2 regions of the Angustibacter sp. McL0619 genome follow, and region 2 is predicted to be linked to the other one. Evidence: riboswitches for the same ligand, from Rfam matches in the RefSeq annotation. Region 2 holds a riboswitch; the other holds the start of a gene.
The links. Region 2 has a riboswitch for S-adenosylmethionine ahead of ACPPVT_RS06050 (aminotransferase class V-fold PLP-dependent enzyme). Riboswitches for the same ligand answer to the same signal wherever they lie in the genome.

Region 1: it holds a riboswitch for S-adenosylmethionine, as region 2 does, so the genes downstream of both, ACPPVT_RS11920 (bifunctional o-acetylhomoserine/o-acetylserine sulfhydrylase) here and ACPPVT_RS06050 (aminotransferase class V-fold PLP-dependent enzyme) in region 2, are expected to answer to the same signal.

What each region holds. Positions count from the first base shown of each region.
Region 1 covers NZ_CP188257.1:2,563,148-2,578,324, reverse strand. The annotation lists gene ACPPVT_RS11945 (sulfurtransferase) at 1-815, opposite strand, end outside; gene ACPPVT_RS11940 (ATP-dependent DNA ligase) at 953-2,521, opposite strand; gene ACPPVT_RS11935 (EcsC family protein) at 2,631-3,338, shown strand; gene ACPPVT_RS11930 (YkvA family protein) at 3,421-3,807, shown strand; gene ACPPVT_RS11925 (DUF4192 domain-containing protein) at 3,921-5,000, shown strand; SAM riboswitch class IV at 5,075-5,189, shown strand; gene ACPPVT_RS11920 (bifunctional o-acetylhomoserine/o-acetylserine sulfhydrylase) at 5,361-6,677, shown strand; gene metX (homoserine O-acetyltransferase MetX) at 6,677-7,816, shown strand; gene ACPPVT_RS11910 (glutamate-cysteine ligase family protein) at 7,803-9,479, opposite strand; gene ACPPVT_RS11905 (universal stress protein) at 9,612-10,013, shown strand; gene ACPPVT_RS11900 (RNA polymerase sigma factor) at 10,251-11,828, shown strand; gene ACPPVT_RS11895 (hypothetical protein) at 11,939-12,751, shown strand; gene ACPPVT_RS11890 (DUF456 domain-containing protein) at 12,767-13,243, opposite strand; gene ACPPVT_RS11885 (DUF7455 domain-containing protein) at 13,317-13,544, opposite strand; gene ACPPVT_RS11880 (DNA gyrase/topoisomerase IV subunit B) at 13,789-15,177, shown strand, end outside.
Region 2 covers NZ_CP188257.1:1,347,355-1,362,531, forward strand. The annotation lists gene ACPPVT_RS05980 (alkaline phosphatase family protein) at 1-455, opposite strand, end outside; gene ACPPVT_RS05985 (SDR family NAD(P)-dependent oxidoreductase) at 661-1,446, opposite strand; gene ACPPVT_RS05990 (sigma-70 family RNA polymerase sigma factor) at 1,612-2,634, shown strand; gene ACPPVT_RS05995 (hypothetical protein) at 2,624-3,016, opposite strand; gene ACPPVT_RS06000 (YccF domain-containing protein) at 3,155-3,565, shown strand; gene ACPPVT_RS06005 (helix-turn-helix transcriptional regulator) at 3,588-4,544, opposite strand; gene ACPPVT_RS06010 (DNA glycosylase AlkZ-like family protein) at 4,569-5,705, opposite strand; gene ACPPVT_RS06015 (three-helix bundle dimerization domain-containing protein) at 5,809-6,048, shown strand; gene ACPPVT_RS06020 (ABC transporter substrate-binding protein) at 6,133-7,887, opposite strand; gene ACPPVT_RS06025 (hypothetical protein) at 8,344-8,868, opposite strand; gene ACPPVT_RS06030 (DUF664 domain-containing protein) at 8,916-9,380, opposite strand; gene ACPPVT_RS06035 (hypothetical protein) at 9,459-10,187, shown strand; gene trpS (tryptophan--tRNA ligase) at 10,372-11,463, shown strand; gene ACPPVT_RS06045 (N-acetyltransferase family protein) at 11,448-12,020, opposite strand; SAM riboswitch class IV at 12,115-12,226, shown strand; gene ACPPVT_RS06050 (aminotransferase class V-fold PLP-dependent enzyme) at 12,383-13,696, shown strand; gene ACPPVT_RS06055 (alpha/beta fold hydrolase) at 13,732-14,571, opposite strand; gene ACPPVT_RS06060 (FAD-binding protein) at 14,681-15,177, shown strand, end outside.

The sequences.
Region 1 (15,177 bases), 1.2 Mb from region 2:
TAGTTGCGCACCGACCCGTAGCCCAGCAGATGGGTCAGCACGAACCAGGTATGCGACGAGCGCTCGCCGATGCGGCAGTAGGCGATCACGTCGTCCGAGGAGGTCAGGCCCTTCTCGCCCTCGTAGATCGCCTCCAGCTCGCTGCGGGACCGGAACGTCGCGTCGTCCGCCGCCGCCCGCGCCCACGGCACGCTGCGCGCGCCAGGAACGTGACCGCCACGCACCGCACCCTCCTGCGGGTAGTCGGGCATGTGCAGCAGCTCGCCGCTGAACTCGCCGGGGGAGCGGACGTCGATCAGCTTGCCACCGAGGTGAGCCAGCACGTCGTCCTTGAAGGCGCGGATGGCGGAGTCGTCCCGCTCCACGACGGGGTAGTCCACCACGGTCGGCGCCGGCTGCTCGCGGGTCAGCTCGCGGTCCTCGGCGATCCACTTCGTCCGTCCGCCGTCCAGCAGCCGGACGTCCGCGTGGCCGAACAGCGTGAAGACCCAGAGGGCATAGGCCGCCCACCAGTTGTTCTTGTCGCCGTAGACCACGATCGTCGTATCGCGTGAGATGCCGCGCTCGCCCATGACCTCGGCGAACCGGGCGCCGTCGACGTAGTCCCGGTTGACCGGGTCGTTGAGGTCGGTGTGCCAGTCCACCTTCACCGCACCGGGAATGTGCCCGCTGTCGTAGAGCAGCACGTCCTCGTCGGACTCCACGACCACCAGTCCGTCGTCGCTCAGGTGCGCCGCCAGCCACTCGGTCGTGACCAGGCGTTCGGGGTGTGCGTACTCGGCGAGCTTGGCGTCAGGGTCGCTCGGCAGGGTCACGACTGGTCCTCCGGGGTCGGGTGGGCTGGTTCGTGTGTCACAGGGTCAACACTTTGGGCGTCGTCGATGATCCCAGGCCGGACGTCTCGGGCTCCAGCGGGGCAGCGAAAGGACCGCGATGTGGACAGTTACCGGGGTCATCCCGCGCGCAGCCGCTCGACTGACTCGATGGTGTCTGCCTGCTCCGGGGTCTTGTCGGGTCGGTAACGGACGACGCGGGCGAACCGCAGAGCCACGCTGGCCGGATAGCGCGGGGACGTCTGCACTCCGTCCAGCGCGATCTCGACCACCAGCTCGGGACGGACCGGGACGACCCAGCCGTCGGTCGGCCCCTGGGCCCGCGCGACGAGCTCGCCGGTCTGCCAGGTGAGCAGCTCGTCCGTCATGCCCTTGAACGTCTTGCCGAGCATCACGAAGCCGCCGGGCGGCCCGAAACGACCGTCCGGGTCGAGTGCACCCAGGTGCAGGTTGGACAGCCACCCCGCGCGGCGGCCATGACCCCATTCGGCGGCGAGCACGACGAGGTCGAGGGTGTGCACCGGCTTGACCTTGAGCCAGCCGGACGCGCGTCGTCCCATCGCGTAGGGCGAGTCGAGCGCCTTCACCACGACACCTTCGTGGCCGCGCGCGAGTGCGTCAGCCGCGAACTCCTCGGCCCGCGGGCCGTCGTCCGGTCCGGCCACCAGCTGGGGGACCACCACGTGCGCCGGCGCAACGGACTCGAGCACTCGACGCCGCGCGGTCAGCGGCTCGCCGGTCAGGTCGACGCCGTCAGCCGACAGGACGTCGAACACGAACGTGGTCAGCGGCGTGCTCTCGGCGACGGCAGCGGCCCGTGCACCTCGGGTGGCGACCCGCGAGGCGGTCTCCTGGAACGCTCGTGGCCGGCCGTCCGGCCGCAGCGCGATCGCCTCGGCGTCCAGCACCACCGACCGCACGGCGAGCCCTCGGGCCAGCGCCTCCACCTCGGGAACCCGGTCGGTGACCTCGTCCAGCGTCCGGGTGAACACCCGGACGTCGTCGCCGTCGCGGTGTACCTGGATCCGGATCCCGTCGAGCTTCCACTCGACGGCGGAGGGGCCGAGCGTGGTCAGCGCCGCCGACAGCGAGGGCGCCGTCTTGGCGAGCATGGGCGAAAGCGGTTGACCGACCTGCAGCGTGAACTCCCCGAGTGCCTGCCGGCCCCGGGACAGTACGGCGTCCGCGACCTCGGCGAGCGAACCGCTCAGGGTCACCGCCCGGCGGACCTCGGTGGCAGGAGCGTCCGCGGCGACCGCGACGGCCTCGAGCAGCAGCCCCGACTGCGCCCCCTGACGCAGCTCACCCGAGAGGAGTCCGCGCAGCAGCGCCGCCTCGTCGGCCGTCGCGCGCGACAGCACGGCTGCGACGAGTGACGTCCTGGCCGCCTGCGACCCCGCGCCGGACAGCTCCTGCGACCGCTGGAAGGCCGCGTCCACCTCGGTGAGCGTCAGCGTCGGTGCGGCGGCGGGCGCTGCCGGCAAGGTGTCTCGCAGCGCGGCGTAGCCGATGCCCGTCCGGCGCTGGCGCAGCTCGCCGGACAGGTAGCTGACCGCCAGAGCGACCGTCGACGGGTCGTCGTCGGTGGCCGCGCGCTGCAGGCACCGCGCGAGGAGCGCGATCTTGTCGCGCCGTCCAGACGTGGCAGTGATCTGCCGACTGGCGGTGGCGACCTCGGCGAGCAGCATCCGCCCATCCTGGCCGGTCCCACCGACAACCTCGCGACCTGCGGGCGGTCGGCCTGCGCGGCACCGTGGAACACGGCATCATCGGTGACACGACCGGAGCTGGCATCGGATGCCCGAGGAGGACGACGTGCTGCAGGAGAGTGACGTGGAGCCTGGCGACAAGGGCATTGCCGCCCAGGCCAGCGTGATGGCCGCCCAGGCCGGCGCCTTCGTCGACAAGCTGCTTGACGTCGGTATCGACGGGCGCGGTCCGTTCGACTCGGCCCAGAACGTCGCGGACGGCGCGCTGAGCGGTCACGGCGACGCCGAGCAGGCGATCGACGCAGTGATTCGCAGCCACGTCAGGGCCGCCGCTGCCGGCGGCTTCGTGACCGGCCTCGGTGGGTTCTTCACGCTGCCTCTCGCCCTGCCGGTCAACGTGCTCGAGTTCTACGCGATCGCCACCCGGATGGTCGCGACGGTCGCGTGCCTGCGGGGCTACGACCTGCGCCAGCAGGGAGTCCGGTCGGCCGTGCTGCTGACCCTCGTCGGTGCGGACGCCGAGGACCTGCTGCGCGGCGCCGGTGTGCAGCACTCCGGTCGGCTGGCCGGACTCGCCACGAGTCGCCTGCCCGGCCCGGCGCTGATGGTGCTCAACAAGGCCATCGGCTTCCGGCTCGTGGCCAGGGTGGGTCGCAGCGCGGCGCCTCGGCTCGGCCGGGGCGTGCCGATCGTGGGCGGCGTACTCGGCGCGGGCTTCGACGTCTTCCTGCTGCGCCGCATCGCGGACCAGGCACGACGGGAGTTCCCCCATGCGCCAGCGGCGCTCGGTCGCTGAGCACGACCGCGTGGCGGAACCTCTGCGGCCCGGCTAGCGTCGAACCTGCAGTAACGGACTTGCGGGACGAGAGGGGACCATCATGGCTGCACGGGGCAAGGGCGCCGCGTTCCTGGCCGTCTGGCGCGCGCTGCGCGGTGCGACACGCCCAGGCGCCCCGGGCCTGATGGCGAGCCTGCGCGCGGTGCCTCGTCTGGTGGTCGCCACGCTGCGGGGTCGCTACCACGGCACCACCCCCGGGCAGCTCGGTGTGCTCGCGCTGGGGGTCGTCTACGTGGTCTCACCGATCGACCTGCTGCCCGACTTCCTGCCGTTGATCGGGATCGCGGACGACGCGGTCGTCGCGGCGTGGCTGGTCGGCCGACTGCTGATGGAGACCGCTGACTTCCTGCGTTGGGAGCGCAACGGTGCACCTGAGGCCCCGGGACGGCCGGGTCCGGTGATCGACGGCCAGGTCTTGCACGACTGACCCTGTGGACGACGGTCAGGGCCGTCGTCCACAACCTCGGTTGTTGTTCCCACCGTCCACAGGTCGGTTCCTTCGACGACCCGGCTCGAGGCTTCTCGCCCATCGTGGACCACATGACCGCTGAGACCGAACGACACGATCCCCAGCTGCAGCAACCGATCCGGTTGGCGAGCCCCGCCGACCTGGTCGGCGCAGTGCCCTACCTGGTCGGCTTCACCCCGCGGCACAGCCTGGTCACCATCTCGCTGCGTCACCCGCGGCTGCGCTGCAGCCTCGTCGCCCGAGTCGATCTGCCTCGCTGCAGCGAAGACGTCGAGCAGGTCGTCGAGGAGCTCGTCGAACACCTGCTGGCGGACGACCCGGAGGAGGTCGCCGTCCTGATCTACGACGACGTGCCGTGGCATCCGAAGGACCGGCCCTGGCAGGACCTCGTCGACGTGCTCGAGCTGGAGCTCGCCGTGGCCGGGGTCGGGGTCCGGGAGGCCTGCTTCATCGGGTCGGACGGGTTCTGGTCCTACAGCTGCTGGGAGCCGGACTGCTGCCCCGACGAAGGGACGCCGCTGGCCGAGGCGTCGTGCGCGCCAGCTGCAGCGGCCCTGGTCGCGCTCGGGCGGGCACCGGTGGGCGACCGCGAGGACTTGCGCGCCCAGGTGGCCGCCGGTGACCGAGACCTCACAGGCGTGATCTCACAGCTCGCCGACCGGCAGTGGGACGAGCTGGTCGGCGGCGATCCTGACGACGGTGAGGCACGGGTGGTCCGGCTGTTCGCCGACTTGGTCGCCCGACGCACCGACCATGCTTCCGCGGCGGTGCCGGTGACCGCAGCCGAGGCGGCGCTCCTGGTTGCCGGCCTGGCGGACACGGTCATCCGCGACTCGGTGGCCATGCGTTGGGTCAGCTGGCTCAGCGACCGGCACGTTGAGCCCGCGCACCGGTCGCCGTTGGGAATGCCGGGGCTCCCGCCGACCCACGACGCCGTGACGTCGCTACTGGGGGAGCTCGCCCGGATCAGTGACGGCACGTGGGCGGTCAGCCCACTCACCCTGTTCGCCCTGCAGTGTTGGCACGCCGGTGACGGAGCCCTCGCGAACCTCGCGATCGAGCGCGCCCTGCGGCTCGACGCCGGGTACCGCATGGCCCTGCTGGTGGACGGGGTCCTGCGAGCGGGCATCAGTCCTCGTGGCCGGCGCTGACGCGTCCATCTCGACATCTGGGACGCCAGACCAGTCCGTGGACGGTCCCGAGCGTGCTTGCTAGTCTTCAAGGAGGTCATGAGTGCCAGCGCGTAGCCCCGGCTTGCTGGCCGGCAACCCTCCAACCGCGGTGGGGTGCCCCGGGTGATGACCTGGCCGGTCCGCAACTGCGACCGGCAAGCGCGGGTCCGTCACCGAGCGGGCCCCACCTGTTTGGAGCCTCTCGTGACCTGTCGAATGCACTCCTGACGACCTCTGTCGTTCCTCCCGCACGCCCGCCCGACGCTCGCGTCCGGTGACCCCTTCTCGCACCCGCACCCTCCCGGCTGCCAAGCAGCCGCAGACTCATCAGGAGCTCTCATGAACGACGGATGGTCCTTCGAGACCCGTCAGATCCACGCCGGCCAGACCGCCGACCCGACGACCGGGGCCCGCGCCCTGCCGATCTACCAGACCACCTCGTACGTGTTCAACGACACCGCGCACGCGGCAAACCTGTTCGCGCTCAAGGAGTTCGGCAACATCTATACCCGCCTGATGAACCCGACCACGGACGCCGTGGAGCAGCGGGTCGCCAGCCTCGAGGGCGGCGTCGGTGCGCTTCTGGTGGCCAGCGGGCAGTCGGCCGAGACCCTGGCGCTGCTGAACATCGCCGAGACGGGCGACCACATCGTGGCCAGTCCCAGCCTGTACGGCGGCACCTACAACCTGCTGCACTACACGTTCCCCAAGCTCGGCATCGAGACGACGTTCGTCGACGACCCCGACGACCTCGCCTCGTGGGAGGCGGCGGTACGCCCCAACACCAAGGTGTTCTTCGCCGAGACGATCGCGAACCCGCGCTCGGACGTGCTCGACATCGAAGGCGTTGCGGCGGTCGCCCACGCGCACGGCGTCCCGCTGGTGGTGGACAACACCGTGGCGACGCCGTACCTGATCCGCCCGCTGGAGTGGGGCGCTGACATCGTGGTGCACTCCGCGACGAAGTACCTCGGCGGCCACGGCACGTCCATCGCCGGGGTGATCGTCGACGGCGGCACCTTCGACTTCGCCCAGGACCCCGAGAAGTTCCCGAACTACAACCAGCCCGACCCCAGCTACCACGGCCTGGTGTACGCGCGTGACCTCGGCGTCGGCGGAGCGCTCGGTGCCAACCTGGCGTTCATCCTCAAGGCGCGAGTCCAGCTGCTGCGTGACCTTGGTCCGGCCGCCTCACCCTTCAACGCTTTCCTGATCGCGCAGGGCATCGAGACCCTCAGCCTGCGCGTCGAGCGGCACGTTCAGAACGCGCAGGCCATCGCGGAGTGGCTCGAGGGTCGCGACGAGGTAGAGAGCGTCGCGTACGCGGGCCTGCCGAGCAGCCCCTGGCACGAGCGGGCGCTGAAGTACGCCCCAAAGGGGCCCGGCGCCGTCCTGGCCTTCGAGATCAACGGCGGCCTCGAAGCGGGTCAGCGATTCGTGGAGGCCCTCGAGCTGCACAGCCACGTAGCCAACATCGGCGACGTGCGCAGCCTGGTGATCCACCCTGCGTCCACCACCCACAGCCAGCTGACCGAGGCCGAGCAGCTGACCAGCGGTGTCACCCCGGGCCTGGTCCGGCTCGCGGTCGGGATCGAGCACATCGACGACATCCTCGCGGACCTGGAGGCTGGCTTCCGCGCGGCCAAGGTCTCCTGATGAGTGGCGGCGGAGCCTGGGGGGACGACGATCCGACCGGTCGTCGCCAGTTCGCCGACGTCGGCACGCTCACCCTGGAGGCCCGGGGCGCGCTGCCGGACGTCACCGTGGCCTACGAGACCTGGGGGACGCTGAACGAGGCCCGGGACAACGCCGTCCTAGTGCTGCATGCCCTGACCGGTGACAGCCACGTGTCCGGCCCGGCGGGCAGCGGTCACCCCACCGCAGGTTGGTGGGACGCCTTGGTCGGGCCTGGTCGAGCACTGGACACCGATCGTTGGTTCGTGGTGGCGCCGAACGTGCTCGGGGGTTGCCAGGGGACCACCGGGCCGGCGTCCCCGGCGCCCGACGGACGGGCCTGGGGATCGCGGTTTCCGTTCATCACCGTGCGCGACCAGGTGACAGCCGAGGCGCGCCTGGCGGACCGGCTGGGCATCGACGCGTGGGCCAGCGTGATCGGCGGCTCGATGGGTGGGATGCGGGTGCTCGAGTGGGCCGTGACCTACCCGAACCGCCTGCGCTCCGCCGTGGTGCTGGCCTCGTCGGCCTACGCCACCGCGGAGCAGATCGCCTGGTGCGAGCCGCAGCTGCTTGCGGTGCGGGCCGACCCGAACTGGGCGGGCGGCGACTACCACGAGGCCGATGGACCCGGACCGGTCGCCGGGCTGGGCATCGCCCGTCGCATCGCGCACGTCACCTACCGCAGCGAGCTGGAGCTCGCCGAGCGGTTCGGGCGCGAGGCCCAGGGCGACGAGCAGCCGATCGGTGGGTCCGGTCGCTACGCGGTGGAGAGCTACCTGGACCACCACGCGGACAAGCTGCGCCGACGCTTCGACGCCGGGTCGTACGTGGTGCTGACCGAGGCCATGAACTCGCACGACGTCGGGCGAGGCCGAGGCGGCACCAGCGCTGCGCTGCAACGGATCAGCTGCGACCTGCACGTGGCAGCCGTGGACAGCGATCGTCTCTACCCGCCACGGCTGTCCGTGGAGATCGTGGACGGCGCGCCGACGGCCCGCCAGCTACGCACGGTGAGCTCGCCGTACGGGCACGACGGCTTCCTGATCGAGACCTCGCAGGTCGGCGAGGTGGTGCGGGACTGCTTGAACGGCCTGGATATCCGGGTCAGCGTCCGCTGACCCCGGTCGGGTCGGCGAGGCGGGACCGCAGTCGCGGCCAGGCCAGCGCGAACGCCGGGTGGAGTGCGCGGGCTGCCACCTCGTCGACCGGCACCCACTCCACGGCGTCCGACTCGAGGTTGGCCGCCGCGGCATTCGCGCCACTCGCAGCCTCGGCGAGCACGTAGGTGTAGGACCAGGTCTCGTGGTCGTCGCGGTCCTCGCCCAGCACGCCCACCACCGCCGGGTCGACGCCCGCCTCCTCCTGCGCCTCCCGGAGGGCTGCCTGGGTCGTGCTCTCGTGGCTGTCCCGTGCCCCGCCTGGCAGGCCCCAGGTGCCCCCCTGGTGCGTCCACGGCGCGCGCAGCTGCAGCAGCACCTCGACTCCGTCCTCGCCGGGTCGGCTGAGCAGCAGCCCAGCGGCGCCGTGCCGGCCCCAGTGCCGCTGCCCGCACCGGCACTCGACCCACCCGTTCCCGTCGCCCTGGGTGACCCGAGGCAGAGCGGCGGCCGGGTCGACCCGTATGACGTCCAGCACGCCCGCCCAGCCGAAGCGCGCGAACGCGCGGCGCTGCCGGTCTGCACCGTTGCCCTCGCGCGCGACCCGGGCCAGCCCGTCCCGGGCCAGCTCGCCGTCACCGGTGATCTCCAGCCCGACCTCGGCGGCCCGCAGCATCGAACGAAGCACCTCGTACGCGGGGGCCAGGCTCCCGGTCGCCGCGTCCACCAGCTGGTCGGTCAGGCCGTAACGGGCCGCCCGCCAGGTCGCGGCGCGCAGAGCGGTCAGCTCGACCTCAGGGGCCCGCCGTCCGGCCTCGTGGTCGGCCAGCGCTCCCGCGGCCAGCGCCCTGACCACGGTGACGAAGCCCACAGCGTCCTCGAGGCGGGGCACCACGTCCGCGATGCGCACCTCGACCGTCGGGAACCGGGTGGCCAGCCGGACGTCCCAGTAGACGTAGCTCGCGTCGTCCACCACGCCGGCGTCCACCAGGGCCGAGACCGCGCGGTGCCAGCCCTGCGCGTCCCGGGTCACCGGCGGTGGCCCGGCCACCGGCCAGCGCTGCCAGTGCACCTGCCGATAGGAGGCGAACCCGGTGTCGGAGCCCAGCCAGTACGGCGAGTTGGCCGTCAGTGCGAGCAGCGCCGGCAACCACGGCCGGAGGGCGGCGACGACCGCCACCCGCGCGTCGTCGTCCGCCTCACCGGCGCTCTCCCCGTCGGCCCCGTCGGCCCAGTCGGCCGTGTCGGCCACGCCGACCCCGACGTGCAGGTGCATGCCGGCGATGAGCTGCTGGCCGACCAGGCCGGCCGCGCGGTCCCGCAGCCGGCCGTAGCGTTCGTCGGGGGAGACGGTCTGCGCAGCGGCATCACCCAGCGGGGGAGTCCCGGCGGCGAGCAGTCCAAGCCCCAGTGCGGACGCCGCCTCGGCGGTCGCCGAGCGCAGGTGCAGGGCGCGGCCGAGCAGGCTCTCGACGTCCGCGCTGACCCCCGTCACCGTCTCGATCTGGGACAGCGGAAGTTCGGCGACCACCGCGCCCGAAGGCCCTAGCCGCTCGCGCTGGGCAGCGGAGGTCAGTACGGGGAGCAGCTCGTCCGCCCGGCTGCGCAGCTCACCGCTCGCCGCGTCGCACAGGTGGAGCTCCTCTTCCAGCCCCAGCGTGGGTCCGGGCGTGGCTTGCGGCATCGTGACCTCGTCCCGTGTCAGGCGTGCGCGGTCCAGCTCAGGCCCAGCCTACGGATCGGCACGGCGACGGTGTGTCCGGTACGGTCGTCCCCGTCCGTCGGGAGCGCGGACGCGGGCAGCGAGGAGGGATCGATGGCGATCGTCGTGGGCTTCGTTCCGACGAACGAGGGCAAGGCCGCCCTGAGGCGGGCCGCGGAAGAGGCGAGGCTGCGTTCAACGCGCCTGGTCGTGATCAACTCCAACCGAGGGGGCAAGGACCTCGCCTCCGAGGATGCCGTCCGCTACGAGAGCGAGCTCGCCGCAGTGCAGCGCGAGCTGGCAGAGGCCGGTATCGAGCACGAGGTGCGTCAGCTGGTGCGTGGCCTCGAACCGGCAGAGGACCTGATCGCCGTGGCGACCGAGATCGGTGCCGACTTCATCGTCATCGGCCTGCGCCGTCGCAGTCCGGTCGGCAAGCTGATCCTGGGGTCGAACGCGCAGCGGATCCTGCTCGACGCCCCCTGCCCGGTGCTTGCTGTCAAGGCCGACGCCTGACAGCGTGACAGCACCCCGTTCGCGGCACCGACGCCCGAACGGGCGACCGGTCCAGCAGAACTCTGCGAACGCATGACACAATGGGATGTTGAGTCCGGCCGGGGGAGCAAGTTTCTCGCGGCCCGGGCATTTTTGGCCGGTTCTGTGCGTTGTGCGGGATGCCGGTCGGATTGCCCGTCCGCCGAGTCCAAGCCATCCCTGAGCGCCCACCAGATCATCCGCGACGAAAGGTAGTCCGTGTCGTCGGTCCCGACCGCCCGGTTCAGCTCCGCACTCCCCGCGGAGTTCACGCATCCAGCACTGCAGGACCTCCTGCGCCGAGGCCGTACCAACGGCTTCGTTGACGCGGAGTCCGTCAAGCACGCCCTGGAAGAGGCTGACCTCCCGCTGAAGCGGATGAAGGCAGTGCTCCGTACCCTCGACGAGCACGGCGTCCAGGTGCACCTCGACGCGGTCCCGGCCGGCGCCGTAGCCGCGACCGCAACCAAGCGGACAAGCGCGTCGGCCAGCACCGCGCGCGCCGAGTCGAAGCCCGCGGCCAAGAAGGCTGCGTCCAAGACCGCTGAGGCGCCGAAGGCGCCGGCCAAGGCAGCCAGCAAGGTCGCACCGGCGAAGAAGACCCCCGCCAAGAAGGCGACCGCACCGGATGCTGCGGAGGCCGCCGTGGCTGCGGCCGCGAAGCCGGCGACCAAGGCGGCGACGGCCAAGAAGGCCGCCCCGGCGAGGAAGACCGCAGAGAAGCAGACCCCCGCTGCCGACGTCGCCCCAGAGGCGGAGGACGCGGAGACTCCCGTCGAGGTGCCCGAGGGTGAGGCTGCCGACGCCGCCGAGGATGTCGAGGAGACCGGCTTCGTCATCACCGACGACGACGACGACGCTCCTGCGCAGCAGGTCGCCACGGCGGGCGCGACGGCCGACCCGGTCAAGGACTACCTCAAGCAGATCGGCAAGGTCGCCCTGCTGAACGCTGAGCAGGAGGTCGAGCTCGCCAAGCGCATCGAGGCCGGGCTGTTCGCCGAGGAGCGGCTGAACTCCGGCGTCAAGATCGAGCCCAAGTTCAAGCGCGAGCTGTGGTGGATCGCCCAGGACGGGAAGAAGGCCAAGAACCACCTGCTCGAGGCCAACCTCCGCCTGGTGGTGTCCCTGGCCAAGCGCTACACCGGCCGCGGCATGCTCTTCCTGGACCTGATCCAGGAGGGCAACCTCGGACTGATCCGCGCGGTTGAGAAGTTCGACTACACCAAGGGCTACAAGTTCTCCACCTATGCGACGTGGTGGATCCGACAGGCCATCACCCGGGCCATGGCTGACCAGGCGCGCACCATCCGCATCCCGGTGCACATGGTCGAGGTCATCAACAAGCTCGCCCGCGTGCAGCGCCAGATGCTCCAGGACCTGGGCCGCGAGCCCACGCCGGAGGAGCTGGCCAAGGAGCTCGACATGACGCCCGAGAAGGTCGTCGAGGTGCAGAAGTACGGCCGCGAGCCGATCTCCCTGCACACCCCGCTCGGCGAGGACGGCGACAGCGAGTTCGGTGACCTGATCGAGGACTCCGAGGCCGTCGTCCCTGCGGATGCGGTGAGCTTCACCCTGCTGCAGGAGCAGCTGCACTCGGTGCTCGACACGCTTTCCGAGCGCGAGGCCGGGGTGGTCTCGATGCGCTTCGGTCTGACCGACGGCCAGCCCAAGACGCTCGACGAGATCGGCAAGGTCTACGGCGTCACGCGCGAGCGGATCCGGCAGATCGAGTCCAAGACGATGAGCAAGCTGCGCCACCCGAGCCGCAGCCAGGTCCTGCGCGACTACCTGGACTGAGGCTCACCAGCCCGTAACCCCCCCTTGCGTCAGGTCACACAGATAGGGCACCGGGCAGTAGGCCGCATCTCGAATCGACAACGGAGCCGACGGCTGCGAGGGTTGCGGCCATGCGCCGAGCACTCGTGGTAGGTACATTCCTCGCGCTGGCGTCATTGCCGGTGCAGGCGGCCAGCAGTGACGCTGCAGCCGAACCAACGCCTCCCGGCGCGGCCGCCGAAGCGCTGCGGCTGGACTTCAACGACGCCGCCGGAGGAACCCCGGTGCTGGCCAACCTCGGCTCCGCCGCTGTCGACGTCTCCGTGGTCGGCCAGTCGACCGGCACGCTGGACACCGTCAGGAGCAGGCCAGGCGAGGGCCACGCGGCGCGGATGCCCACGTTCGCCGACGACGGTTCCGGCCCCCGCGCGGTGGTCGGCGTGTGGTCGACCTCAGGGGACCCGCTGAGCCCCGGCACCGCGCCGTTCACCTTCGGCGCGGACGTGCGCCTCGACGTCGGGACGACGAGCGTGCCGGGCTTCGCCGCCAGCGACAACGGCGACAACGTTCTGCAGCGCGGTCGGTTCTCCGACGAGGCCCAGTACAAGCTCCAGCTCGACCACGCAGTCCCATCCTGCCGGGTGAAGGGATCGTCGGGCACGCTGATGGTCAAGGGTGCCGAGGTCGTCCGCGGCGACTGGTACACCCTCACCTGCCAGCGAGACGGCAGCACGCTGTCGCTGAGCGCCACGCACTACGACGAGTACGGCGAGGTGCTGTCCAGCGAAACCTGGTCGGCGAACGGCCCGACAGGCGATGTTCAAGCGTCGGGCTCGGCCATACCGCTGAGCATCGGCGGCAAGCTCACCAACGACGGGGCTCTGGCCCGTGACACCGACCAGCTGAACGGCCGGGTCGACAACGTGGTGCTGACCATCGGCTGACCCATCCTGTGCGGGTCAGACCAGGACCCCCAACAGCCACGTGCCGGCCATCATCAGGCCTGCGGCGAGCTCGATGAGGATGCTCCAGCCGGCCGCGCGGAGCGCGTGCAGCGTCATCGGCCAGGCCCGCGCGTGCGAGCGCGCCCGGGCCAGCTCGGCCAGGTAGACCCCGAGCACGAAACCGAGGAAGACCCCGACCACCGGGACGACGAAGAAGCCGACGAGACCCAGCCCGGCGCCAGCCAGCATGGTGGACGCCGGCACGCCCGCCTCGCGCAGCCGGCGACCGGGGAGCAGGTACTTCGCGATCTGACCGACGACGAACAGCAGGACGACCGTGCCCAGCACGATCCAGCCGGTCGCGTCCTGCCGCTCGATGGCCCACACCAGGATGGCGCCCAGAACCAGCACGAGGCCGGGCAGCACCGGGACGACCACCCCGGCCAACCCCACCAGGACCCCCAGCCCCACGACGACGTCCAAGCCGGTCATCGTCGGCCCGCCGGGACCCGACAGGCCCCGGCGCAGTGCGCCGGGGCCTGTCGAGGCGTCGAGTGAGACGAGGTCAGCGCTCGTCCTCGGGCGCGATGGCGGGGGTCTCGTGAAGCCGGTCGCTCTCGTCCGTGATGGAAGCGGCGGCCGACGTCAGGGCGGTGGCGTGCTCACGGCCGTGGTGCGCGCAGAACAGCAGCTCCCCGCCGCTGATGAGCACGACACGGACGTAGGCCTGCGCCCCGCAGCGGTCGCAGCGGTCGGCTGCGGTGAGCTGGGTGGTGGCGAGAGTAGTGGTCACGTCACCTTCCTCTTCCTCGTCAGGGACAACGGTGGCGCCGGGTACATCCGGCGCCGTCGACCTGGATAACAGTCAAGCACGTCAGATCGTTCCCGCCGGGTAGCTTGGGCGGTGGTTCGCTCAACGCAGAAAAGCAGCGACCTTGCGGCGGGCCAGCCTCCGAGGTGCTGTCAGTATGAATCGGTAGCCTGCTGAGGGCCCTTGAGACGGCCGACCAAAAAAGCTACCCAGGAGCACAGCACCCTTGAGCGCACAGCCCGCTGCTCGTCGCAGGCCGGCCCCGGCTGGGGACTACAACGCCCGGCACCTGTCGGTCCTCGAGGGGCTCGAGGCCGTGCGCAAGCGGCCTGGCATGTACATCGGGTCGACTGACAGTCGCGGCCTCATGCACTGCCTGTGGGAGATCATCGACAACGCGGTCGACGAAGCCCTGGCCGGGGTGTGTCACCGCATCGAGGTGACCCTGCACGCGGACGGGTCCGTCGAGGTGCACGACGACGGGCGCGGCATCCCGGTCGACATCGAGCCACGCACGGGCCTGTCCGGGGTCGAGGTGGTCTTCACCAAGCTGCACGCCGGCGGCAAGTTCGGGGGCAGCTCCTACACGGCCACCGGCGGCCTGCACGGCGTCGGCGCGAGCGTCGTGAACGCCCTGTCCTCGCGCCTGGACGTGCACGTCGAGCGCGGCGGCAAGGTGCACTCGATGAGCTTCCGGCGCGGCGAGCCGGGCACGTTCGGGGACGGGCGCGGCGAGCCCACCCCGCAGTCCCCGTTCGAGCCGTTCGTCTCCCGTTCCGAGCTGCACGTCAGCGGCAGGGCGAAGCGCGGCGTCACCGGCACCAGGATCCGGTACTGGGCAGACCCGCAGGTGTTCCTGAAGGAGGCGCAGTTCACCTACGAGGACCTCGTCACCCGGGCCAGGCAGACGTCGTACCTGGTGCCCGGACTGACCCTGGTGCTGCGCGACGAGCGCCGGCTGCCCGGGACCGCGGGGGAGTCCGGCCCGTACGAGGAGGTGTTCCTGCACGAGGGCGGGATCACCGAGTACGTCGACTTCCTGGCTGCCGACGGCGCGGTCACGGACGTATGGCGCCTGCAGGGCACCGGGCACTTCCACGAGACGGTTCCGGTGCTCGACGAGCAGGGTCACATGAATGCCACAGAGGTCGAGCGCGAGTGCGAGGTCGACATCGCGCTGCGCTGGGGCATCGGTTACGACACCCATGTGCGCAGCTTCGTGAACATCATCGCCACCCCCAAGGGCGGCACGCATTTGGCCGGCTTCGAGGCCGCCCTGCTCAAGACGTTCCGCAAGCAGATCGAGACCAACGCGCGTCGGCTGAAGGCCGGCGGCGACAAGGTCGAGAAGGACGACGTGCTGGCCGGCCTGACGGCGGTGGTCACGGTGCGGCTGGCCGAGCCCCAGTTCGAGGGCCAGACCAAGGAGGTGCTCGGCACCAACGCCGTGCGCGGGATCGTCTCCCGGGTGGTCGAGAAGGAGCTCACCGAGCTGCTCACCTCGACCAAGCGTGGTGCCAAGCAGCAGTCGGCGCTACTGCTCGAGAAGGTCGTCGCCGAGATGAAGACGCGGATCAGCGCCCGCCTGCACAAGGAGACCCAGCGCCGCAAGAAC
Region 2 (15,177 bases):
TTGAGCACTGGCAGCTGGGCCGGTGTGAAGGACTCGAGGCACATCTGTGCCATCGCCATGATCGTCGGCGCGTCATATCCGCGCTCCTGGAGGACGTCCACGAAGTCCTGCAGCACCCCCGTCATCGTGATCGGGTCGGTCGGGCCAGGGCTCGCCTTGTCGTAGAACTGCAGGAGGACGTGCTCGTACTCCTCCCCCGGGTCGACCTGCGGCACGGACACCCCGGAGACGCCACGGGTCGGGCTGGCGCTGAAGGTCTGTCCGCCGACCTGAGCCTGGTTGACGAACGCGGAGCCGTTCACCGACGACATCCCGCGAAAACGGTCGTTCGGATCTGCGTTCGGGATGTTCAGCGCGGGCGTCTCGCCCTTCGCGTACAGCCAGCCCAGCATGCTGTCGAACGACCGGTTCTCCAGCATGAGCACGACGACGTGCTCGATGTTCTGCATGGTCATCGACGAACCTCCAGTCGCCCGCCCGAACTTGCCGGGCGGATCGGATCCACCGTCTTCCTGACCGGTGCTCGTGCTGGGTATGGCGTCGGCCTGAGTGTTCGACTCACTCTGTGCGTTGCTGCACGTGGTCGCTCTGTCGATAGTGCCAGCGGGCGCCAGGCAATACATCACTAGATATGTGAGGCTTTCCCGGCCGACCGGCGAGCTAGTCGGCAACGGCGCCCATCGTGAGGTTGACGGTGGTCCCGGTGAAGCCGCTCGCCCTGTCGGAGGCCAGGAAGACCGCCGCGTCGGCCACCTCTGCGAGTCTCATGACCCGTCGAGGATGCGACGTACTGGCCAGGTACCCGCGGAACTGCTCGTCGTCGAGCCCCGCGGCCTTGAGCTCGCGGACGTGGTCCATCGTGGCTGTTCCCGGGATCCCGTGCGGGCGGACACTGACCACCCGGACTCCGTGCGGTGCGAGCTCGGCCGACAGGTCCCGGGTCAGCGCCTCCTTGGCGGCCATCGCCGGACCGTAGCCACCGTTCAAGGTGGTGCCGGTCCGGGCCGGGAGCGCGGTGACCGTCATGATCACCCCCGAACCGTTCGGGATCATCCGGCGCGCGGCCAGCCGCGCGGTCAGGAAGAACGTCGTCGCGTATGTCGTGATCGGCCGAGCGAGCTGCTCGGCGTCCAGCTCGAGCAGCGGCACTCCGATGACCGTCGTCTCCGGGACGCCGACGGCGTTGAACGAGACGTCGACGCGGCCGGCCCGGTCCTGCACGTACTCCAGGTGCTGGTCGATCGCCTGCTCGTCGAGCGCGTCGACGGTGGCGGCCTCAGCGGATCCTCCGGCCGCGACGATGTCCCGCGCGAGCGCTTCGACCTGCGCGCGGCTGCGCCCGGTGACGAACAGCCGAGCGCCCTCACGCGCCGCCGTGCACGCCACCGCACCGCCGATCGCCCCGCCGGCCCCGTACACCACCATGACCTTGTCCTTCAGCATCATCTGCGTGCCTCTCGTGGGATTCCGTTGGCTCCTGCTGTCTGGTGCAGACACCGGGACGTCGGCGAACTGGGCGCCGGGCGGCCGCCCAGTTCGCGGCTCGGCCGGGGTCTACCCAGCCAGGAAGTACGACAGGATGCGGAAGAGGGTGACGCGAAGGTGAGTGCGATGACTGCCGACCTGATGTCCAGGGCGCAAGCGGGGGACGGCGAGGCGTTCCGTGAGCTGACGCAGCCGCACGTGCGTGAGCTGCAGGTGCACTGCTACCGGATGCTCGGTTCTTTCCAGGATGCCCAGGACGCCCTGCAGGACACGCTGCTCAGCGCCTGGCAGGGCATCGCGCGGTTCGAGGGCCGTGCATCGCTGCGGACCTGGCTCTACCGGATCGCGACCAACCGCTGCCTCAACGTCCGTCGCTCGGCCGCCCGCCGCCCCCCGCAGGACTGGAACGTCCCCGGGGTCGAGCGCCTGGAGCCCACCCGGCTCGGTGAGGTGGTCTGGCTCGAGCCGTTCCCGGACGCCCTGCTCGACGGGGCGGGCGACGTCCCGCTCGGCCCGGAGGCCCGCTACGAGCGGACCGAGTCCATCTCGCTGGCCTTCGTCACCGCGCTGCAGGTGCTTGCGCCCCGTCAGGTCGCCGTGCTCGTCCTGCGCGACGTCCTCGGGTTCCGGGCCAGCGAGGTGGCCGACATGCTGGACTCGACGGTCGAGTCGGTGAACAGCGCACTCAAGCGGGCCCGCGCCGGCCTGCAGCGAAGCCGGACGCAGGACGTCGACCACGAACCGCCGCCCGCAGCCGACTCACCGGTCGAGGCGGCCGTCGTGGCCAGGTTCGTCAGCGCGTACGAGGCGGCCGACCTGGACGCCGTGGTGGCCCTGCTGTCGGACGACGTCTTCATCTCGATGCCGCCGATGCCCCTGGAGTACGAGGGCCGCGAGCTCGTGGCCCGCTTCTGCGCCGGCATCTTCCGGGCCGGCCGCCGGTTCGACCTGGTGGCGACCCGGGCCAACGGGCAGCCGGCGTTCGGGACCTACCTGCACGCCGCCGACGGCAGCCGGCACGGTGTCGGCCTGTTCGTGATCGCCCTCGCCGGTGACCGGATCTGCGCCATGACCCGCTTCGACAACACGGTGCTCTCCTCGTTCGGGCTGCCGCGTACGCTGCCCAGCCGATGGAGGGTCAGAGGCTGACCCTGGCCACGCACACCTCGCCGCCCACCGAGTTCACCGCGCGGAACGTGAACGAGTCGGTCCCCGCGGCGTTCGGGGTGCGGCGCTCGACCTCGAACGACCCGCTGGGTGCCCGGGTGACGGACCGGCCGCTGGCCGCCACGCTGCCGTTGTGCCGCAGAACCCAGTTCCAGCTCTGGCCGACGCGGTTGCTGTCGATCTCGGCTTCGACCTCGATCCGGCCGTCGTCGGGCTTCGCCTTGATCTTCCAGTCGGTACTGCCGGTGCACGAACCACGGCGGACCACGTCGCCGTCCGATGCCTGCGCCGTTGCGGCGCCGACGACGGGAACGACGGTGGCGATCAGCAACGCAGCCACGCCGGCTGGCAGCTTCTTGGTCATCACGAGCTCCTTCGGTCGGTCTAGCCTTCGGATGCGGGCAATGTTCGCGACGGCACCGCTAAACGCGGGAAAAGCCGACCTCAAGTCCACGTCAAGGCGTCCGGGATACGCTGGCCTGCAGGCGGGAGGGGAGGCGGGATGCGCACCATCGGCAACATCCTGTGGTTCTTCCTGGCCGGCATCTGGCTGGCGATCGGCTACGCCGTCGCCGGCGTCATCTGCTTCATCCTGATCATCACCATCCCGTTCGGCATCGCCAGCTTCCGGCTCGCCGGCTTCGTGCTGTGGCCCTTCGGTCGCACCGTCGTCCGCCGGCCGACGTCCGGTGCGATGAGCGCGATCGGGAACGTGATCTGGTTCGTCGTCGCCGGCGTGTGGATCGCCATCGAGCACGTTGTCGTCGGACTGCTGCTGTGCGTCACGATCATCGGCATCCCGTTCGGCATCGCCAGCTTCAAGCTGGCCGGCCTCGCGCTGTTCCCGCTCGGCAAGATGGTCGTGCCCGCCTCGTCCGTTGCCACCTCTGAGCAGCTCGTCACGATGCCCTAGCCGGGCCCGCGGGCCTCTCGCGCTAGCCCTCGCCGGCCGCCAGCAACCGTCGGCCGATCGCCCGCGCGGCCTCCTGCAGCTGCGGGCACCCCGCGATCCGGTAGGGGACTTGCAGCGCCGTGAGCTGGGTGGCGTACCAGTCAAGGTCGCTGGTGCTGCCGACCAGCCGGCACGTCTCGGGGTCGACCGGCTCGACCCGGCCGAGCGCACGGGACAGCCGCCGGCCAACGACCTCGGCAGGGCCCTCGATGACGACCTCGACCTCGTACTCCCACCCGACGGCCAGGTGCTCCTCGAGCATGGTGACCGGGTCCAGGTCGGACGGCGGGTCGAACGTGCCGGTCAACACCTCGACCGCCCGCACCCGGTCGATCCGGTACGCGCGCCGAGCGTCGGCCCGGTGGGATCGGCACAGCACGTACCAACGCCCGTGCCGGACGACGACGGTCCACGGGTCGACGTCCATGACCAAGTCGTTGCCGGCCTCGGAGCGGTAGCCGAGCCGGACCGGCCGCTGGTCGGCGCAGGCCTGCACGAGTGCGGCCGTGGTGGAGGGGTCCGGACGCGCCGCGGCACGGTCCGGCGCGGCCGCGGTGGCCCGACGTACCGCCTCGGCCTGCGCCGCCACGGCTGCGGGCAGCGCCCGGCTGATCTTGGCCAGCGCACTGCCGACCGGGTCGGTGGGGTCGCCGGCGTGGTGGTGTCCGTCGAGCACCGCCATCACCAGCCCGAGCGCCTCGGCCGAGCTGAACGTCAGTGGTGGCAGGCGCAGGCCGCGACCGACCCGGTAGCCGCCGTACGGCCCCCGTTCGGACTCGACCGGGATGCCGGCCTCGCGCAGGATGGCGACGTAGCGCCGGCTGGCTCGGTCCGAGACGCCGAGCTTGTCGGCCAACCGCTCCGCGGTGATCCCGGGATAGTCCTGCAGGAGCGTGAGGGCCATCAGTGCCCGTGCCGTCGGGCTCGCGCCGGCTGCCATCGTCTGCCTCTCGTCAGGAGCGTCTCAGCGCGATGCCGCGCGACTGGTCACAGCCCAGCTGTCGGGCAGGCTGAGATCAAGCTCGAGCCAGTCCGCGAGGTCCTCGACCTCGCGGCGCACGTCCGCCGCGACCTGCCTGCTGAACGGCACGTCCTCGTGGATGGCGTGCACCTGCAGGACGCCGCGCTCGCGGTCGGCGGCGGCGTCGACCTTGCCGACCAGCCGGTCGCCGTGCAGGATCGGCAGCGCCCAGTACCCCCACCTGCGTTTGGCCGCCGGCTTGTACATCTCAAGCTGGTAGTCGAACTCGAAGATCTCGCTCATCCGCTTGCGGTCGTAGACCAGCCGGTCGAGCGGTGACAGCAGCGCAGTCCGTCCCGTGAACGGCTGCCCCACCAGTGCCGGGTCGACCCGCCACTGCCCACGGACCCCGGCGACCACGGCAGGTTCGCCGGCCTCGTCGACGTCCTGCGCCTCGACCTGGTACTCCGGGCCGCGGGCGCGGGCGATGCCCAGCGCGGCGAGCCGCAGCTCGTTGCGGATCCGGCGGGACTCGACGAGGTCGGGGGCCGGGTCGTCCGGGTAGACCCGGTAGGCCAGGTCCCACAGCCGGTCGCGGCCCTCGCGGGTGGCGACTGCGACCTCGCCACGCACCTCCATGAAGTCCAGCAGGCGGCTCACGTTCCGGTTGTTCGTCCACCCCGACGACCGCCACGGCACCTCGCAGGTGTCCGGCAGGTCGCGCGAGCGCATCGGCCCGTCCAGCTCCAACCGGTAGAGGATGTCGCGGCGGCAGCCCTCGTTCGCCTGCACCCAGTCACGCTGGTATTCCTGCCAGTCGCGAAGCTCGCCGTCGCCGGGCCACTGCGCCATCTCGGCCCGACACAGTGCGAGGTAGTCCTGGTGCCGGATGATCAGCTGGAGCTCGACCAGCGACCCGTCCCGCAGGGCCCTGTGCAGCTGCTCGGGGGAGTACGACGAACCCAGCCTGCTCCACGCGACGAGATGCGGGCTCGGTGCCACGGCCGCGGTCTGGTCGTACTGCAGCATCGTCAGGTGGCGGACGACGCGCAGCAGGTCGGTCGGCCGGACGGCGTCCAGCAGCTGGGCACGCACCGCGATCCGGCGCGCGTCCGTGCGGGACAGCTGGTGCAGGCTCACGGGCCGACCCTAGCCAGGGTGACCGACATCGGCTCGGACAGGCTGTGACCGAATCTGACGTCCTGTTCACCTGCTGTTCACCATCGTCGGAGACGCTCTGCGGATGACCCTGATCGTGCACCCTCCCGTCGTCGCCGGCGCTGCCGTGGACGACGACCTGGTCGCCGTCGCCCGCGCCGTCCACGAGGAGTTCGACACCCGGCTCGAACCCACGCTGGTGGACGAGTGCATCCACGAGGTGGCGGCCCGGTTCGCCGACGCACGCGTCCGCTCGTTCGTCCCGCTGCTCGTTCGTCGCTACGCCACGGACGCGCTCAGGGACCGGGTGGCCAGCGCCCGCTAGAGGACGAGACAGCGTGGCAACGGGGACCGACCTACGACCCTCGTTGCCACGCTGTCCAGGAAGTACAGATCCTACCGATAGTCCCTACTCGACGTAGAGGTCGGTGTAGCTCCAGGACCCGTACGGCGACCAGATGTACACGTGCCCGTCCGGACCGCTTGCTGCCTTGACCTTCGAGCCGGCCAGCCGCTGGGTGCGGGCGAACCGGGTCGGCAGCACCCAGGCCTGCTGCATGGCCTGCTTGTTGAGCGACTTCCACGCGTCGGCCTGCTTGTTGCGGTCGGTCTCGCCCTTCGCGGCGTCGGACGCGGCGGTGAAGGCCTTGTCGTCGACCTGCGAGAGGTTGAAGCCGCCCGCCTGGGTGAAGAGCTCAGGGATGACCGTCGAGGCGTTCAGCCAGTCCGGGCCCCAGCCAGCGGCCGCCATGGCCTCTTCCTTGGTGGTGTCCTGGACGATCGAGTAGTACTCGCCCTGAGGAAGTGCCGTCAGCTTGATCTTGATCCCGGCCCGGGCGAGCGAGCTCTGCAGTGACGCCGCCATCTTGTCGTTCACCGGGGTCTTGATGTACTGGTACGTCATCGCCGGCATCGGCGCACCGGACTGGGCGATGAGCTGCTTGGCCAGGTCCACGTTGCCGGTGTCCGGGATGGCGGCGCCGTACATGCCGTCCCACATCCCCGACTTCGCGTAGTCGAGCGTCAGGTTCGGCTTGATCACGCCGTCCGCGAGGTCACCGGCGAACGAGCCACCGGCGATGGTGCGCAGGGCCGCGCGGTCGGTTGCCGCCAGGATCGCCTGGCGCTGCTTGACGTTCGGCACCTTCTTGGTGTTGATCGCGATGTACCGGACGTAGGCGTCGTAGTCGTTCACCCGGCGGTCGGCGAAGCGCGGGTCGTTGAACACCGTCGTCAGCGAGGAGGTGTCCAGCGGATCCCGTGAGATGGCCGTCTGGTCGTCGCCCGCGTCGGCCATCATGCGCTGGTCGATCGTGGTGGGCTCGATGGAGAACTTCACGATGATCTTGTCCGGGTAGGCGCCGCGGTAGCTGTCCGAGGACGCGCTCCAGTTGGTGTTGCGCTCCAGGACCAGCTGCTGGCCCTTGGTGTACTCGGTGATCTTGTACGGCGCGTTGGACACGACGTTGTCGTCGTACTTCTCGCCGGTGTCCTTGGCCTTCGGCACGGGGGCGAAGGCGGTCAGCGTGACGGTGTAGTTGAAGTCACCGGCCGCCTGCCTGAGGTTGAACGTGATCGTCTTGCCGTCCGAGGAGCACTGCACAGCCTTGTCGAACGCCGCGGTGTCGTTGCCGGATGTCTCGTACGGGCCCTTGTAGACGGACGTGCCGTCCTTCGCCTTCGGGATGTCCAGCAGGCTGATCGCGTACGTCGGCCCGTCCGTGATCGTCGACTGCGCGAACGTGCGCGAGACGCCGTACTTGATGTCCGCGCAGGTCACGTCCGAGCCGTCCTGCCACTTGATGCCGTCGCGCAGGGTGAACGCCCAGGTCTTGCCACCGTTGGTCGGCTTGCCGGTGTCGGTGGCCAGGTCGCCCACCAGCCCGCCGGCCGTCTTGCCGTCCGCGCTGACCTTGTAGGCGGTCAGCGTCCGGGTCAGGTAGGCGCTGGAGAACGCGAGGTCCTCACCGGTGTAGTTGCGCTGAGGGTCGAGGTGGTTGAACTGCTCAGCGTTGGTGAGGAAGGTCAGCGTGCCGCCCTTGGTGGCGCCACTCTTCCCGCTGGACGAGCTCCCGCTGTCGCTGCCGCCACCGCAGGCTGCCAGCGCGAGTGCGCCGACCGCCGAGATCGCGACGAGCCGAAGGCTGATTCTGGCCGTGCCCATATCGTCTCCTCCTGGTTGGTGTGCCAGGGCTGTTGACGTGTCCCGGGGTCACGGCGACGTGACGGATTTACCGACACGGTGCCGGCGGCGTGATATTGGTGGCCGCAAGTTCGTTGCCCCCGAACAGGTTTATCGCCACTCCTACCCTTGCTCGCCCAGCCGGGCGGCGATAGAGGCCGTTGTCCAATCGTGATGCCGCCGCGACCTTGCCACGCTCAGCGGGTCTCGCTCGCCAGCCCGGCGCTACCTTGCTGTGACCTTTCAGCCGATGCCCAGCGTGCGCCCAGCCGCCTCCATGCCCCGCAAACGCCCAAGATCCGTCAGTCGTCCAGCGGCTCGATCCAGCGGTGCCCGGGATGAACGCGCGGGCGAAGTCGCTCTGTCCTTGTCCCGCAACGCCTTCGCCTTGGACAGCAACGCGATCTGCGGCACCAGTTGTACCGGCCCGGTCGCGGGTTAGGCCCGGTCGGGGCCCTGCTTCCTGACCTCGCGGACCTTCTCCATCGCCTCGCGCAGCTCGCCCAGCCACGCGTCGGTGTTGTCGCCGACCAGCCGCACGCACCAGGCCAGCGCGTGTGCGCGTGATCGGGCCACCCCAGCCTCGACCAGCGTGTCCAGCACCTGACGCTGGGGCTGGCGTAGCCGGGTCATCACCGGGACGGCGAGGTGGGTGAACAGGTGGGTGTCCTCGCCCGCCCGAACGCCCCAGGACACCTTCCGGTCGAACCGGTGCTCGGCCTCCAGGGCGATGCCGATCCGGCGCTCGCGGGTGTCCTCGCGCCAGCCCTGGACCCGCCCGGCCAGCGCTTGCGCCTGCTCGGCCTCGGTGGCGTCGTCGGCCAGCACGGGTGCGGCCAGGGCCAGCACGACCGTGATCTCCTCGCGGTCGACGGTGAGGTCGGGCTCGCCGTCCGTGGTCCAATCCTGCGGCAGTCGCCCGGCGAACCAGGCGCGGACCTCTGCTGAAACATCTGTAGTCATGTAACGATGATTACTCGCTTGCACCTTGAAGGCCAGCGTGTTCGCTGTCAGCGTGCCGAGGCCAGCAGGACGTCCCGGGTCACCTCGAGCTGGCCCAGGTGCTGAGCGAGCTCCTCGTAGAGGTGCAGGAGCACGGCGCCCTGGGTGCGCCCCAGTGGCAGCGAGGTGTCGTCGTCGTCCAGCCGGCCGCGAGCCGGCGCCGCGGCGTCCAGCGTGTCCAGGTCGGCCACCAGCTGCTCGCGGGCCTGCCGCAGTCGGCCGACCAGCGCGGCCACCTCGCCGCTGGCCCGGAACTCGGCGTCGCGATCCCGCTCGATCGACCGACCGGCCAGCGCGTACCCGCCCCAGAACTCCATCACCCCCAGGCAGTGTGTGACCACGGCGTACGGCGAGTTCGCGCCGGGGGTGTCCAGGCGGGTGTTCGCGAGGTCGTCACCGAGCTGTTCGAGGGCTGCCACCAACCCGTCGAGAGCGTTGTCCACGAACCACAGGTAGTCCTGCGTCGAGATCATCGGACCATCCTGGCGCCGGGTGCCGACTGTCGCCAGGTGCGGTGGACCTCCACCGCAACGTTTGGCAGAGTCGGGCGAATGATTCTGCGTCGTAAGCCAGCCCCGACGCTGACCCTGTGGTGCGCGGCGGGCCCGGCGCAGCTGCGGGCGCTGGCCGAGGTGGGCTGGAGCTCGTTCCCGCAGGCCGATGTCCGGGACACCGAGCTGGAGGCGTTCCGGCTGCGCGAGGACGCCGTCCGGTTGGCTCGCGGTGAGCTGGTCAGCGCCCAGGACGAGGGGTCCGTCGTCGTGTTCGACGTGGCGCTCGACGTGCTCGACTGGCCCGGCGTCCGCGCCGAAGGGGAGCGGCTGCGCATCCCCAAGGGACGGCGGCTGACCAAGTCGCTGGTCGGCGACATCAACGAGGAGGCGCAGTACCAGCGCGGCGTGGCGCAGGACGAGGTGAGCGCGGTGCAGGCCGCCTTCGGATGGCCGGTGGCCGAGGCCTGGCGCGAGATGGTCACCGCCGCCGGCTGGCTGCGCCGTGGCTGGATGCTGAGCGGCGCCTACGTCGAGCTGCACCCGCCGGTGGACGCCGTCCGGGTCACCCGGGAGTGGACCAGCGAGATGATCTACCACCCGGGGGTGCTGGTGATCGGGTCGGACGGCGGCGAGCGCCGGCTGGCCGTCGACCTGCGGGACGACGACCCGCCGGTCCGGCTGATCGAGCCCTCCAGCACGGGCTGGGAGGACACAGTGGTCCAGGCGCCCAGCGTGCGGGTGCTGGCCCACCGGCTGGAGACCGGGGACTTCGGTTTCCTTACCTGAACCGGATCGGGTCGCGGTATCGTTGTCTGGTGACCTGCACCTTGAACCGCGCGTGGTGGCTGCCCTCGTAGGGCGGCCCCCTCAGCATCCCCATGGCCGCCGTTCGGCGGTCAGGTAGCAGGTCTCACAGGCTCACTCCCGGTCCGGCGCGACGGCGTCCGTCCGACCCGTTGGAGAAGAAGCCATGACCATCAGCAGCACCATCCCGACCGACCACACCGTCGTCGCGCCGGCCGGCGAGGCGATCCTCGCCGAGCGCGCCGACGTCCTGGCCCATCCCGACCGCTACCGCGTGCTGACCGGCGACCGGCCCACCGGCTCGCTGCACCTCGGCCACTACCTCGGCACCCTGCGCGAACGGGTACGGCTGCAGGACGCCGGCGTCGAGACGTTCGTCGTCGTCGCCGACTACCAGGTGATCACCGACCGGGTCGACACCAGCTCGGTGGCGACCAGCATCCGCGAGCTGGTGCTGGACTACCTCGCCTGCGGCATCGACCCCGCGCGCACCACCGTGTTCGTGCACAGCGCCGTCCCCGAGATCGGTCAGCTCATGCTGCCGCTGCTGTCCGCGACCACGCTGTCCGAGCTGCAACGCAACCCGACGGTCAAGGCCGAGGTGGCCGAGTCGGGCTCGAGTGCGATCGGGGGGCTGATGCTGACCTACCCGGTGCACCAGGCCGCCGACATCCTGTCGGTGGGCGGAACCCTTGTGCCAGTAGGCGGTGACCAGCTGCCGCACCTCGAGCAGGCCCGGGCCGTCGCGCGACGGATCAACGAGCGGTACGGCGACGGGCGCACCCTGCTGACCCCGCCGCAGGCGCTGCTCACCGAGGCGCCGCGGCTGCTCGGCACGGACGGTCGCAAGATGGCCAAGAGCCGCGGCAACGCCATCGCGATCAGCGCGACGGACGACGAGACCGCCAGGCTGGTGCGTGGCGCGGTCACCGACTCGTTGCGGCACATCACCTACGACCCGCAGCTGCGGCCCGAGGTGTCCAGCCTGCTGCTCGTCGCGGCGCTCTGCACCGACAGCACGCCGCAGCGAGTCGCCGACCAGATCGGTTCCGGTGGCGCCGCCGGGCTCAAGGCCGTGGTGACCGAGGCGGTGAACGAGCACATTCGGCCGATCCGGGTGCGCCGGCGCGAGCTCGAGCAGGACCCGGCCGTCGTCCGGGAGGTGCTGCGGGAGGGGCTCGAGCGGGCCCGTCCGCTCGCCGTCGCGACTCTCGCCCGGGTGCACCAGGCGATGGGACTGGACTACGGGCTGGCCTGAGCGGTGGGTTCGAGTGGCGGCAGTGGCACCGGCAGCGGCAGCTCGAACCACTGCACGTCCCAGTAGCGGCCGAACTTGCGTCCGACCTCGCGGTAGACCCCGAGGGGGGTGAACCCGAGCCGGCGGTGCAGAGCGACCGACGCGTCGTTCGGCAGTGCGACGCCTGCGTACGCCCGGTGCAGGTCCTCCCCGGCCAGTGCCGCCAGCAGCGCGCCGTACAGCCGACTGCCCAGGCCCAGCCCGACGGCGTCCGGGCGGCAGTAGATCGTCGTCTCGACCGACGTGTCGTACGCGGGCTTGGGCCGCAGCGCGCTACTGGTCGCGTAGCCGAGCAACACGCCGTCCTCGCTCTCGGCCACCAGCAGGCGGTGCCGGCCGGACGGCGCGTAGTGGTCGAACCACGCGCGGCGGGACTCGACGCTGAACGGCTCGATGTCGAACGTCGCGTTGCCGGTCCGCACGTAGTGGTTGTAGATCTCGGTCAGCGCGGGCAGGTCGGGGAGGTCGCCGGAGCGGATCGTCACGGGGTTCGTCAGGGGGTTCGTCAGGGGTGTCACGGGGCCATTGTCCCGATCCGCAACAGTCTCGGCATTCGAGAATTCTGGTCTTGAGGGTTGGGCGGGGCCGTGGCGTGCCGATACCTTCGATGAAGGTCATGAGTGCCAGCGCGTAGCCCCGGCTTGCTGGCCGGCAACCCTCCACCGCGGTGGGGTGCCCCGGGTGAGGACCAGGCGTCGACGAGGTGTCGACGCAAGCGCGGACCCGCCACGGCGTTGCAGCCCAGGGTCCCTGACCCTACGGAGCGCCAGTGTCCGTCCAGCCGAGCACCCAGCAGCACGCGCACCAACCAGCCCAGCAGGCCACTCAGCAGCCCACTCAGCAGCCGCGCCCGGACGCCGACTTCCCCGGCGCCGGTCCGCTGCTCCCAGTGGTCGGCGCCGACCTGCAGGTGCCGGTCGTCACGGGCGGCACGGTGCGGTACGCCAACCTCGACTACGCGGCCAGCGCGCCTGCGCTGGAGTCGGTAGAGGAGCACCTGAGCCAGGTGCTGCCCTACTACGCCAGCGTGCACCGCGGTGCCGGCTACGCCTCGCAGGTCTCCACCGCGCTGCTCGAGCGGGCCCGGGCCACCGTGGGCCGGTTCCTCGGCGCCCGAGCCGGCGACGTGGTGGTCTTCACCCGCAACACCACCGACGCGCTGAACCTGCTGGCCGGCTGCCTGCCGCAGTGGGGCGACGTCGTCTTCCTGGACGCCGAGCACCACGCGAACCTGCTGCCCTGGCAGCGCGGCGAGCACCGCTACGTGCCGGTGCGAGGGTCCCTGGACGCCACCCTGCAGTCCCTGGAGTCGGCGCTGCGCGAGCGTCCCGCGGCGCTGGTCGCGATCACCGGCGCGTCCAACGTGACCGGCGAGGAGCTGCCGATCGAGCGGGTCGTGGCGATCGCGCACCGCCACGGCGCACGGGTCGTCGTGGACGCCGCCCAGCTGGCCCCGCACCGCCGGATCGACCTGGACGCGACCGGCGTGGACTACGTCGCGCTCAGCGGCCACAAGCTCTACGCGCCTTACGGCACAGGCGTCCTGGTCGGCCGGCGCGACTGGCTGGACCGCGGGACGCCGTACCTGGCCGGTGGCGGTGCGGTGCGCAGCGTCGAGCTCGAGCGCACTGAGTGGGCCTGCGCGCCGCAGCGCCACGAGGGCGGCACCCCCAACATGCTTGGTGCCGCCGCACTGGCTGCGTCCTGCGAGGCGCTGGCCGCGCTGCCCGAGGCGGCGCTGGAGGTGCACGAGGCCGCGCTGCGCGAGCGGCTGGTGCACGGGCTGGCCCAGCTGCCCGGCGTCCGGGTGCACCGGATCTTCGACGACGCGCCGTCCTCGATCGGCGTCGTGACCTTCACCGTCGACGGCGTCGACCCCGGCCTGGTCGCCGCCTACCTGTCCGCCGAGCACGGCATCGGAGTGCGGGACGGCAAGTTCTGCGCGCACCCGCTGCTTGCCCGCCTCGGCTTGGACGCCGGTGCGGTGCGGGCCAGCGTCGGCGTTGGCTCGCAGACCGACGACGTCGACCGCCTGGTCGCCGCGCTCGCGTCCCTCATCGAGACAGGGCCGGCCTGGCAGTACGCCTCGGTGGAGGGCCGCTGGACGCCGACCCCCGACCCGCGCCCGTTGCCGCGGTGGGCGACCGGAGCCGGGGACCTCGGCGCCTCGCCCTGCACGCCCGAGGCGCGCTGAGGCTCACAGCAGTGCAGGCTCACAGCAGCGCAGGCTCACAGCAGCGAGGCGACCGCCCGGACGACGACGTCCGGCTCCTCATCGACGATCCAGTGGGTGCCGGACAGGTCCACCCGGCGGTACGGCCCGTCGACGTAGTCGGCGCACCACTGCGCAGCCGCCCGTCCCACCCCGAGGTCGTGCTCGGCCGAGACGTAGACGGTCGGCACGCTGATCCTTGGCACCGCGGCGAGCTCCGGCCCGGCCATCGCCCGGTACCAGGACAGCGGTCCGCGCAGCCCGTCCTCGCTGAGCATCGGGGCGAGGTAGTCCTGCACTGCGTCGGCGGTCAGTGAACCGCCCTCGAAGAACCGGCGCAGCGCCGCGGCGTCGTCGCCCAGCAGCACCCGCTCAGCCGTGCCTTCCTTGCGCAGCAACCCGAAGTAGTCGGACAGCTGCTGCTGCTCGGCGTCCTCTCGGATCGCCCGGCCGAACGCATGCGGATGCGGCACGGACAGCGCGACCAGCCCACGGACCCGTTCGGGGTGGTGCGCGGCCAGGGCCCAGCCGACCAGCGCACCCCAGTCGTGCCCGACCACGACGGCCCGCTGCGCGCCGACGTCGTCCAGCACGGCGAGCGCGTCGGCGACCAGCGGGCCCAGCCGGTAGGCCTCGACGTCCCGCGGCTGCGGCTGAGGGCTGTAGCCGCGCTGGTCGGGGGCCAGGGTGCGCAGCCCGAGCTCGTGCAGACCGGGTAGGCAGCCCTGCCACAGGCCGCCGTGCTGCGGGAAGCCGTGCAGCAGTAGGGCGACCGGGCCGTCCGGTGGTCCCTCGTCGCGCACCAGCAGCTCGAACTCGGCGCCCGCGTGCTCACGTCTGAGGTGTCGTCGGCTCACGACCCAACACCTACCACGCCATCCCACGAGCGCTCGGATGCATAGGCGGGCTACGATCCGTCGAGTGGCTCAGGACGCAGCACCTGAACGAACCACGGCGGGTGGACCCGTGAAGGGGTACCCCGCCGCGGTGGAGCGACTGCGCGCCGACTTCGCGGCGCTGCCCGCTGACCAGCCGGTGCGGCTGGCCAAGAAGACCAGCAACCTGTTCCGCCCACGCGAGCGCGGCCAGCGGCTGGGACTGGACGTCACGGGCCTGGACGCGGTGTTCTCGGTCGACCCGGTGACCCGGACGGCGTACGTCGGTGGGATGACCACGTACGAGCACCTGGTGGACGCGACCCTCGCGCACGGCCTGATGCCGCTGGTGGTGCCGCAGCTGAAGACCATCACGATCGGTGGCGCGCTGACCGGCCTCGGTATCGAGTCGTCGTCCTGGCGCGAAGGACTGCCGCACGAGTCCGCGCTGTCCTTCGACGTGCTGACCGGCGGCGGTGACCTGGTCCGCGCGACGCCGGATGGTCCGGACGCCGAGCTGTTCGCGACGTTCCCGAACTCCTACGGCACCCTCGGGTATGCCGCGGCGGCGACGATCGAGCTGGCCCC